One region of the Arthrobacter sp. NPDC056691 genome, then DNA from elsewhere that is predicted to be linked to it. Evidence: riboswitches for the same ligand, from Rfam matches in the RefSeq annotation. Region 1 holds a riboswitch; each other region holds the start of a gene.
The links. Region 1 has a riboswitch for S-adenosylmethionine ahead of ACFRAU_RS17620 (DUF1737 domain-containing protein). Riboswitches for the same ligand answer to the same signal wherever they lie in the genome.

Region 1 (3,267 bases):
GTGCCCTGGTTGCTGTTGGTGCTGAGTTCGGGGAGGGGCGCGTCGAGGTCGAACTGCCTGAAGTCGATGACGGACAGGTAGGAGATCGAGTTGAGCTGGCTGTCGATGTCCCGCTGGGTGAGCTCCCGCCGGGCAGCCCTCAACTCCTCGGCCTCGGCCCTGGAACTGGTCACGGTGGGCTTGAGGACAAACAGCACCTTGACGTCGTCGGGGTTCCGGCCGGCCCCGGCGGCTTCGGCGCGGATGGAGTCCCGGTACGCTTTCATGCCGTCCACGCCGCGGGCCAGGGCAATGGCAACATCCGCGTTCGCCCCGGCGAAGGCCTTGCCCCGGGGCGATGCCCCGGCCTGCACCAGCACCGGCTCCTCCGGCAGCGGTGCCGTGTTCAGCGGTCCCCGGACCTTGAAGAACTCGCCGTCGTGGTGGATCGGCCGGACTTTCGTGTGGTCCGCGAAGATGCCTGCCCGGGTGTCCTCCAGGATGGCGTCCGGTTCCCAGCTGCGCCAGAGCTTGCGGACGACGTCCACGAACTCCTCGGCCTTCTCGTAACGGAGGTCGTGCTCGATCTGCTGGTCCAGTCCGTAGTTCTGCGCGGCGAGGTCGCTGCCGGAGGTCACCACGTTCCAGCCCAGCTGCCCGTTGGAGAAGTGCTGCAGGGTTGCCAGCAGCCGGGCCGCGGTGAAGGGCGGATAGAAGGAGGCGCTGATGGTGGGCACGATGCCCAGGTGCTCCGTGGCGGAGAGCAGGTACGGCACCAGCGCCAGCGGATCGTGCTTCGGCGCAAAGGACGCCTGCGCCAGCGAGACCTCCGCGCTGCCCCCGTAAGTGTCGGGGACGGTGAGCGAGTCCTCGATGATGAACAGGTCCAGCCCCGCCCGCTCGAACTCCCGGACCGCATGCTGATAGGGGGCCGGCTTCTTCCAGTCATAGCCGATTCCGTAGCCGGGCGTGCCCCAGCCCTGAACCCCGAAGCCATGGCCCACAAACCATCCAAAGTGCAGCATGGGAGTCACTGTATTCGCGGTCGAATCATTCACTGTGGCCTGGTTTCATCCGGCGTTACGGCGGTTCATCTTCCGTCATTATCCTCCCGGCCACCGGCTTTGTAACCGCAACGCGGCGTCACACCGGGCCCGATGCGTTACGGAACATGACGGCGGCGGCGGTGCGCGCCGCCGTCGTCAGTGTTACGTTTTTGGGGAGTAATGAGTACCGGCATGAAGCCCTGACTGGCCGGTCGGCAACCCTCCATTCCACGGCGGGGTGCCTCAGGTGAATACTCGGCATATCGACCACTTCGAGCTGCAAGCGTGAGAAAAGGAGATCCGTCGTGTCAGACGCCCCCGCCGTTGCAACGCTGCCGTCCCAGCAGGATAAACCTGAGGAAAAGCTGTCCTACCGCCTGATCACGGGGCCGGACAACCGCGAGTTCTGTGAGCGCATCACGGCGGCCCTGGCCGAGGGATACGTGCTGCACGGCAGCCCCGCAGCCACCTTCAACGGCACCAGCGTCATCGTGGCCCAGGCCGTCATCCTGCCCGCCGCCATCGCCACCGCAGATGCGGCCGTCGCCACCGCAGTGGACCGGCTGGACTTCGACGAGGACCTCACCGCCCAGGCTTTCGAGGGGCACGCATGAGCTACGCCGGAGACCTCACCCCCCAGGACGCCTGGGCAAAGCTCGAGGAAGGCGCCGTCCTGGTGGATGTGCGCACCGAGGGCGAATGGGCGCACATCGGCATTCCGGACACCAAGGCCACGGAGAACGATCCGCTCTTCATCCAGTGGACCTTTCCCGGCGGCATTCCCAACCCCGACTTCGTCGAGCAGCTGAAGCAGCAGGCGCCCGAGGACACCCGGGTGGAGCTGCTGTTCCTGTGCCGCTCCGGCCAGCGCTCCATCGCTGCCGCCACCGCCGCCACGCAGGCCGGCTTCACGGCCTACAACGTTCTCGAAGGCTTCGAGGGTGAGCCTGACCGCTACGGTGAGCGCACCGTGAACGGCTGGAAGAACCGTGGCCTGCCGACAAACCTGGGAAAGAACTAAGTTGACCTTTAATCACGACGCCGCCGGCTGGAGCCCCGATACCCAGGCCGTCCGCGGCGGGCTTGACCGCACCAATTTCCAAGAGACCACCGAACCGGTCTTCCTCAACTCGGGGTTCGTCTACGAGTCGGCAGCAGCCGCCGAGCGCGCCTTCACCGGCGAGGACGAGCGCTTCGTCTACTCGCGCTACGGCAACCCGTCCGTGGCCACCTTCCAGGAGCGCCTCCGCCTGCTCGAAGGCACCGAGGCGTGCTTTGCGACGGCGTCCGGCATGTCCGCCGTGTTCACCGCCCTGGGCGCCCTGCTCGGCGCCGGGGACCGCGTGGTGGCCAGCCGTTCCCTGTTCGGCTCCTGCTTCGTCATCCTCAACGAAATCCTGCCGCGCTGGGGCGTGGAGACGGTGTTCGTGGACGGGCCGGACCTCGAGCAGTGGCGGGCCGCCCTCTCGGTGCCCACCACGGCCGTATTCTTCGAATCCCCGTCCAACCCCATGCAGGAAATCGTGGACATCGCCGCTGTCAGCGAACTCGCCCACGCCGCCGGCGCCAAGGTGGTGGCGGACAACGTCTTCGCCACCCCGCTGCTGCAGCGCTGCGGAGACCTCGGCGCAGACGTGATCGTCTACTCCGGCACCAAGCACATCGACGGCCAGGGCCGCGTGATGGGCGGCGCCATCCTGGGCACCAAGGAATTCATCGACGGACCGGTCAAGCAGCTCATGCGCCACACCGGACCGGCGCTCTCCGCGTTCAATGCCTGGGTTCTCACCAAAGGCCTGGAGACAATGGCGCTCCGGGTGAACCACTCCTCCGCCACGGCGCTGCGCCTGGCCGAATGGCTGGAAACGCAGCCGGCCGTCAACTGGGTCAAGTACCCGCTACTCAAGTCGCACCCGCAGTTCGAACTGGCGGCCAGGCAGATGAAGGCCGGCGGAACGGTCCTCACGCTGGAACTTGCGACGACGGCAGGCCAGTCGGGCAAGGAAGCCGCCTTTGCGCTGCTGGACGCCTTGAGGATCATCGACATCTCCAACAACCTGGGCGACGCCAAGTCGCTGATCACCCACCCCGCCACCACCACGCACCGGGCCATGGGGCCGGAAGGGCGCGCCGCGATCGGGCTCAGCGACGGAGTGGTGCGGCTGTCCGTGGGCCTGGAGGACGCGGATGACCTCATCGCCGACCTTGAACAGGCGATCAAGCAGATCTGACGCTGCCGGAT
Region 2 (3,267 bases), on a different contig from region 1:
CGAGATCGCGCCCATCTACACGCGGATCGGCAACCCGACCCAGGACGCCGTCGAACAGCGGGTCGCCAGCCTGGAAGGCGGGCTTGCCGCGCTGCTCCTGAGCTCCGGCCAGGCCGCCGAGACGTACGCCATCCTCAACGTCGCCGAGGCCGGCGACCACGTGGTGGCCAGCCCCAGCCTCTACGGCGGCACCTACAACCTGCTGGCACACACCCTGAAGAAGTTCGGCGTGTCCGTCACCTTCGTGGCCGACCCGGACAACCTGGAGCAGTGGCGCGACGCCGTGCAGCCGAACACCAAGCTGTTCTTTGCGGAGGTGGTGTCCAACCCCCGGCAGGACGTCCTGGACATCGAAGGTGTTTCCCGGACCGCGCACGAGGCCGGCGTGCCGCTGATCGTTGACAACACCCTGTCCACGCCCTACCTCATCAGGCCGCTCGAGTGGGGCGCGGACATCGTGGTGCACTCGGCCACCAAATACCTGGGTGGACACGGGGCCGCCATTGCCGGTGTCATCGTGGATTCAGGCAACTTCGACTTCAGCAGGGACCCGGAACGCTTCCCGGGCTTTAACACGCCGGACCCCACCTACAACGGCCTGGTCTACGCCCGCGACCTCGGCGCAGGCGGTGCCCTGGGAGCCAACCTGTCCTACATTCTCAAGGCGCGGGTCCAGTTGCTCCGCGACCTGGGCTCCGCGGTGTCCCCGTTCAATGCATTCCTCATCGCACAGGGCCTGGAAACATTGAGCCTGCGCGTGGAGCGCCACGTGGCCAACGCGGTGGCCGTCGCCAGTTGGCTGGAAGCCCGGGGCGATGTGGAGTCGGTGGCCTACGCCGGCCTGCCGTCCAGTCCCTGGTACGAGCGTGGCCTGAAGTACGGGCCCAAGGGCACCGGCGCGGTGGTGTCCTTCACCGTGGCGGGCGGAGCCGAGGCGGGCAAGCGCTTCGTGGACGCCCTGGAACTGCACTCCCACGTGGCGAACATCGGTGACGTCCGCTCCCTCGTCATCCACCCGGCGTCGACCACGCACAGCCAGCTGACTCCGGAACAGCAGGGCGTGGCCGGGGTAGCCCCTGGCCTGGTCCGGCTGTCCGTGGGCCTGGAGCACATCGACGACATCCTGGCCGACCTCGAGGCCGGATTCCGCGCGGCGAAGGGCGCCTGATTCCAGGTGCCGCAGGTGGAACTCCCGGCCCCTGAGCGGGCGGGGAGTCACACAGCCGTCACATTCTTCGCGCAGATGTCCGCCTGTTTCGTAAACTGGGCAACAGGTCATGAGTGCCAGCGACAGCCCCGGCTTGCTGGCCGGCAACCCTCCTTCCGCGGTGGGGTGCCCCGGGTGAAGACCTGGCCTGCCGGACAGCTGCCGGCGGGCAAGCGCGTAGAAGAGGTTTACCCATGACGATTTCCGTCAGCAGCACCGACGTTCCCGCCGGCAAGACGCAAAGCCGCACTGTTCCCAGCCGAGCAGTTCCCGGCGACACGGTTCTTCCCGATGGCACAGTTCTTCCCGACGGCACGGTCCAGTACCTGAATATTGGCAGCCTGGAGCTCGAGGCCGGCGGATTCCTGCCGGACGTCACCTTGGCCTATGAAACCTGGGGAACGCTCAACGCGGAAGGCTCCAACGCCATCCTCGTCCAGCATGCCCTCACCGGCAGCACGCACGTGACGCGTGGCGCCGGTGACGAGGAGGGCTGGTGGGAACAGCTCGCCGGGCCAGGTGCGCCGGCGGACACTGACAGGTTCTTTGTCATTTCCATCAACATCCTGGGCGGCTGTTACGGGTCCACCGGACCGTCGTCGACCGCGCCGGACGGCAAGCCCTGGGGTTCGCGCTTTCCGCTGGTGACGCTCAGGGACTCCACCGTTGCCGAGGCGAGGCTCGCCGACCGGCTCGGCATCGGCAGTTGGCACGCCGTGGTGGGCGGATCCATGGGCGGGGCACGCGCGCTCGAATGGGCAGTGACTTTCCCGGAGCGGGTGCGCCGCTGCGGCGTCATCTCCGTCGGTGCCAGGAGCACCGCCGAACAAATCGCTTTCGCGCAGGCGCAGACCCTTGCCATCCGGCAGGACCGCCACTTCAGCGGGGGCGACTACTACGGCGGCCCGGAACCCGAAGAGGGCCTGGCGCTCGCCCGGCGGATTGCCCACATCACCTACCGGTCCGCCTACGAACTCGATTTCCGGTTCGGCAGGAACGCCCAGGCCGCTGAAGAGCCGCTGCAGGCCGATGCCCTGGCGGGCCGCGGCCGTTACCAGGTGGAGAGCTACCTCGACCACCAGGGCAACAAGCTCGTCCGGCGCTTCGACGCCAACAGTTACATCGCCCTGACGGAAGCACTCATGAGCCATGACGTCACCCGCGGGCGGGGGACACTCAAGGAAGCCCTGGCCCGGGTCACCGCCAACTTCTTCGTGGCCGCCGTCGAGACGGACCGGCTGTACTTTCCCGCCCAGTCGATGGAACTCGCCGAGGCCCTGCCCGGGAATGTGGACGTGCACATGATCGATTCGCCGATCGGCCACGATGGCTTCCTCACGGAGATCGGCCAGCTGAACGCCCAGCTCAGGGAACATTTCCTCAACTGATTCCGGAGCCGTCCTTGGGACCGGAGCCGGCCGCATCGTGGCAACGCCGCCGGCGTACGTGTGCATTTATGCAGATGCGCCCTGCACTATTTGGCGTTGAGCTTGCGTCATCGGCAGACCATACTCGTTGAATCCGGCGTTCGTGGTGCGCATCACACCCATTCGCCACCGACTGGTCCCCGTGGTGTCGAGGAAGACGCCGAAGGAGTTCGCAATGAGTACGGAAAGCTCCGCCGTAAGGCGTGCAGAAGAAACCGACGTCAAGGCCTCAGGCCTCAAAAAAGTTGTCACGGCGTCCATGGCCGGCACCGTCGTGGAGTGGTATGAGTTCTTCCTCTACGCCTCGGCCGCCACCCTGGTCTTCGGCAAGGCCTTCTTCCCCAACGCCGGCACCGAGCTGGACGGCATCATCGCCGCCTTCCTCACATACGCCGTCGGCTTCGTTGCCCGCCCGATCGGCGGGATCGTCTTCGGCCACTTCGGCGACAAGTTCGGCCGCAAGCAGCTGTTGCAGCTGAGCATCATCCTGGTGGGTGTTTCCACCTTCCTCATGGGCTGCCTGCCGACGTTCCAGCAGATCGGGTACTGGGCGCCCGCGCTCCTGGTCTTCCTGCGGTTTGCCCAGGGCTTTGCTGTCGGCGGTGAATGGGGCGGCGCGGTCCTCCTCGTGGC
Region 3 (3,267 bases), on a different contig from region 1:
AGCCACCACGACATCGGCGGACACCGCTACGTACGGCTCAGCCAAGGTGGCGGACGGTTTGAAATGCGACCGGTATTCGCCGACGGACTCCAGGACCGCGGCCGGGGCCACATGATAGTTCGCCCCGAAGGGCAGGCCGAGCTTTCCGGCGAGCCGGGCACTGGGTCCGGCGCTGGACCCGTGGATCCAGAACCCGGGAGCGTTGCCCTGCGCCGGGTGGACGGTGACTTCCGTGCCCTGCGCTGCGCGGTATTCGCCGGCGAAGAACGCGATGATGTCCTGGACGTCGTTTTCGAAGTTGTCCGCATCACCGGCCACCCGCCCCAGCAGATCGGCCTGGACCTGGAAGCGCTCGGGGAACTTCCTGCCGAACAGCGGCCGCGGGGCCGGGATCACCAGGCCGTCCACCACGCGGTTCCCCGAAGGGCCGGAGGAGGCCGGCGAAGGGGCCAGCGGAGCGGGAGCCCCGGCCTCTTCGGCCGGCACCTTGGGCACCCCGGACCTGCCAAAGCCGAGGTCCACGCGCCCCGGGTACAGGGCGGACAGTGTCCCGATGTTTTCGGCGATCTGCACCGGCCGGTAGTTACCCAGGATTGTGGCCGCCGTTCCCACCCGGATGCTGCTCGTCGCCGCGGCAATGAGGGCGGACAGGACGTGCGGGGCGGAGCCGGCAACGCCCGGACTCAAGTGGTGTTCGGCCAGCCAATAGCGGCTGTACCCCAGCGCCTCTGCCGAGACGGCCAGCGCAATGCTGTTCCGCAGGGCGTCTGCGGCAGTCTGGCCGGCGGAGACGGGGCTGAGATCAAGGACCGAGAGGGGAACCGCGGAAGGCTTGGGCATGGCAGAACACTACGGAGCGTCCGGCGCTGGCCAAACTCCTCCGTCACCGTCCTCAATGTCCGGAAACCGGGGGTAACCGGAGCCCAAAATCCGTCACAAATGAAGGCTGCGCATGACGGAATGCACCGCTGCTTGACGCGGTATTTCCCGAATTGACACCACGAGACCGGCGGTTTGGAAAAGTCCGGCCAGCCCTCCTAGATTCAACGTCTAGGTCCAGAGTCAGCACGCCAAGGACCGGCTCGTGCTGCGGCAACCCTCAGGCATTTGATGGCGGGGTGCTCCGGAAACAGACCTGGCCGCATTGCGGCAAGTGAATGTCGAGACGGCCGTCCGCGGCCCCTAAAAAGAGGGAACCATGCCTTCATTACCCACACCCAAAAACCGTTCCGCCGTGCTCGGCATCGAGCTCGACGGGGACGGCGCGCACCCGGCAGCCTGGCGGTTCGCCGCGCACGAGCCCAACGCCCTGCTGACCGGCAGCCGCATCCGGGAAACCGTGCAGGCAGCGGACGTCGCCGGCTTCCACCTCGCCACCTTCCACGACTCGCGGACCATGGACACCGAAGCCGCCGGGATCGCGGGACGGATCGACGCGGTGCAGCGTGCGGCCTTTGCCTCGCCCGTGACGCGGTCGATCGGCCTGGTGCCCGAGGCGGGCGTGGTCTACACGGAGCCCTTCCACGTGGCCACCCAGCTGGCGAGCCTGGACTATTCCTCCCGCGGCCGGGCAGGGTGGCTGGTCAGCGCAGAGAACACGCCGCAGGAAGCACGTTCGGTAGGCCGCGACGTCCTTCCCGCCGGGGAAGCCGGCGCGGAGGCGGCGGACGTCGTCGAAAGCGCCCGGCGGCTGTGGGATTCGTGGGAAGACGACGCCGTGATCCGGGACGAGGCCACCGGCCGGTTCCTCGACGCGGGCAAGCTGCACTATGCGGATTTCGAGGGAAGCCAGTTTTCCGTGAAGGGCCCGTCCATCATTCCGCGCCCCTTCCAGGGGCAGCTGCCGGTCTTTGCCCCGGCGGCCCTCCTGCCCACCGTCGAAGCCGACGTGGCGCTGGTTACCGCGGCCACGCCGGAGGAGCTGGCGCCGGCAGCCGAGGCTGCAAGGAACGCCGGCGCCCCGCGCACACTCCTGGAACTGGACGTGGTCCTCGACGCCCGTGGCCAGCGGGCAGCCGACCGGCTGGCCGAACTGGAAGCGCACGAGCCATGGCAGGGCGGCGCCCGCTACGTGGGAGACGCGGCCGGGCTGGTGGAGCTCCTCGCCGAGCTGTTCCAGCAGGGCGACGGGGTCCGGATCAGCCCCGCGGTGCTGGACACCGACCTTCCGGAGCTGGCCGCCCTGGTGCTCCCGGAACTTCGGCGCAGCGGCCTGCTGTCCAGCCCCCTCCCGGGCAGCACTCTGCGTGAATCCTTCGGCCTGCCCCGTCCCGCCAACCGCTACGCCGCCGCCGCGGCCCTCTAGAGAGGCCAGACCCATGAGCACCCCGTCGCGCACTGCCGGCAACGGCCAGATCCAGTTCGGCGTCTTCTTCCAGGGCGTCAACCACACCACAGTCTGGCGTGATCCAGAGAGCGGATCCCAGACCGACTTCGAATCTTTCCGCCGGGTGGCACAGACCGCAGAACGCGGCCTCTTCACGGCCTTCTTCCTGGGCGAAGGGCTGCGGCTCCGCGAACACCTGGGCCGGATCCACGAGCTCGACGTCGCGGGCCGGCCGGACGCGCAGACGGCCCTCGCGGCCCTGGCTGCAGTGACCACCAACATCGGACTCGTGGCCACGCAGAACACCACCTACAACGATCCCGCCGACCTGGCCCACCGGCTGTCCAGCCTGGACCTTCTCTCGGGCGGCCGGGCGGCGTGGAACATCGTGACCACGGACAACGCCTGGACCGGTGCCAACTTCCGGCGCGGCGGGTTCCTGGCTCACGAGGACCGCTACATCCGGGCCGAAGCATTCGTCCAGACCGCCAAAGCGATCTGGGATTCCTGGGCTGACGGCGCAATCGCCGGGTCCCGGGGCTCCCGCAGATGGCTGGCCGAGGACGGCATCACCTCCGTCCGCCGCAAGGACGCGAGTTTCGACGTCGAAATCACCGGCCGCCTCCCGCGCTCCGGCCAGCACCACCCGGTCCTGTTCCAGGCCGGCGACTCCCCGGACGGGCGCGACTTCGCGGTCCGCAACGCCGACGTCATCTTCTCCCGGCACGCCGGGCTGGAGGAGGCCAAGAAGTTCCGGGAGGACATTGTGGCCCGGACGCTAAAGGCAGGCCGGCCGGCGGATGACGTCAAGATCTTCCCGGGACAGGAGTTCATCCTGGCACCCACCGCCAAGGAAGCGGAGGAAAAGCACCAGTGGGTCCGCGAACGGCAGGTGGGTCCGCAGACCGCCATTGCGTTCCTGGAGCAGTTCTGGGGCCGCA

Region 2: it holds a riboswitch for S-adenosylmethionine, as region 1 does, so the genes downstream of both, ACFRAU_RS21130 (homoserine O-acetyltransferase) here and ACFRAU_RS17620 (DUF1737 domain-containing protein) in region 1, are expected to answer to the same signal.
Region 3: it holds a riboswitch for S-adenosylmethionine, as region 1 does, so the genes downstream of both, ACFRAU_RS02430 (LLM class flavin-dependent oxidoreductase) here and ACFRAU_RS17620 (DUF1737 domain-containing protein) in region 1, are expected to answer to the same signal.

What each region holds. Positions count from the first base shown of each region.
Region 1 is NZ_JBHTXX010000024.1:29,121-32,387, forward strand. It holds gene ACFRAU_RS17615 (NtaA/DmoA family FMN-dependent monooxygenase) at 1-1,004, opposite strand, end outside; SAM riboswitch class IV at 1,202-1,317, shown strand; gene ACFRAU_RS17620 (DUF1737 domain-containing protein) at 1,331-1,639, shown strand; gene ACFRAU_RS17625 (rhodanese-like domain-containing protein) at 1,636-2,046, shown strand; gene ACFRAU_RS17630 (O-succinylhomoserine sulfhydrylase) at 2,048-3,256, shown strand.
Region 2 is NZ_JBHTXX010000033.1:57,487-60,753, forward strand. It holds gene ACFRAU_RS21125 (bifunctional o-acetylhomoserine/o-acetylserine sulfhydrylase) at 1-1,168, shown strand, start outside; SAM riboswitch class IV at 1,274-1,389, shown strand; gene ACFRAU_RS21130 (homoserine O-acetyltransferase) at 1,402-2,595, shown strand; gene ACFRAU_RS21135 (MFS transporter) at 2,810-3,267, shown strand, end outside.
Region 3 is NZ_JBHTXX010000002.1:103,760-107,026, reverse strand. It holds gene ACFRAU_RS02435 (LLM class flavin-dependent oxidoreductase) at 1-840, opposite strand, end outside; SAM riboswitch class IV at 1,054-1,162, shown strand; gene ACFRAU_RS02430 (LLM class flavin-dependent oxidoreductase) at 1,199-2,305, shown strand; gene ACFRAU_RS02425 (NtaA/DmoA family FMN-dependent monooxygenase) at 2,319-3,267, shown strand, end outside.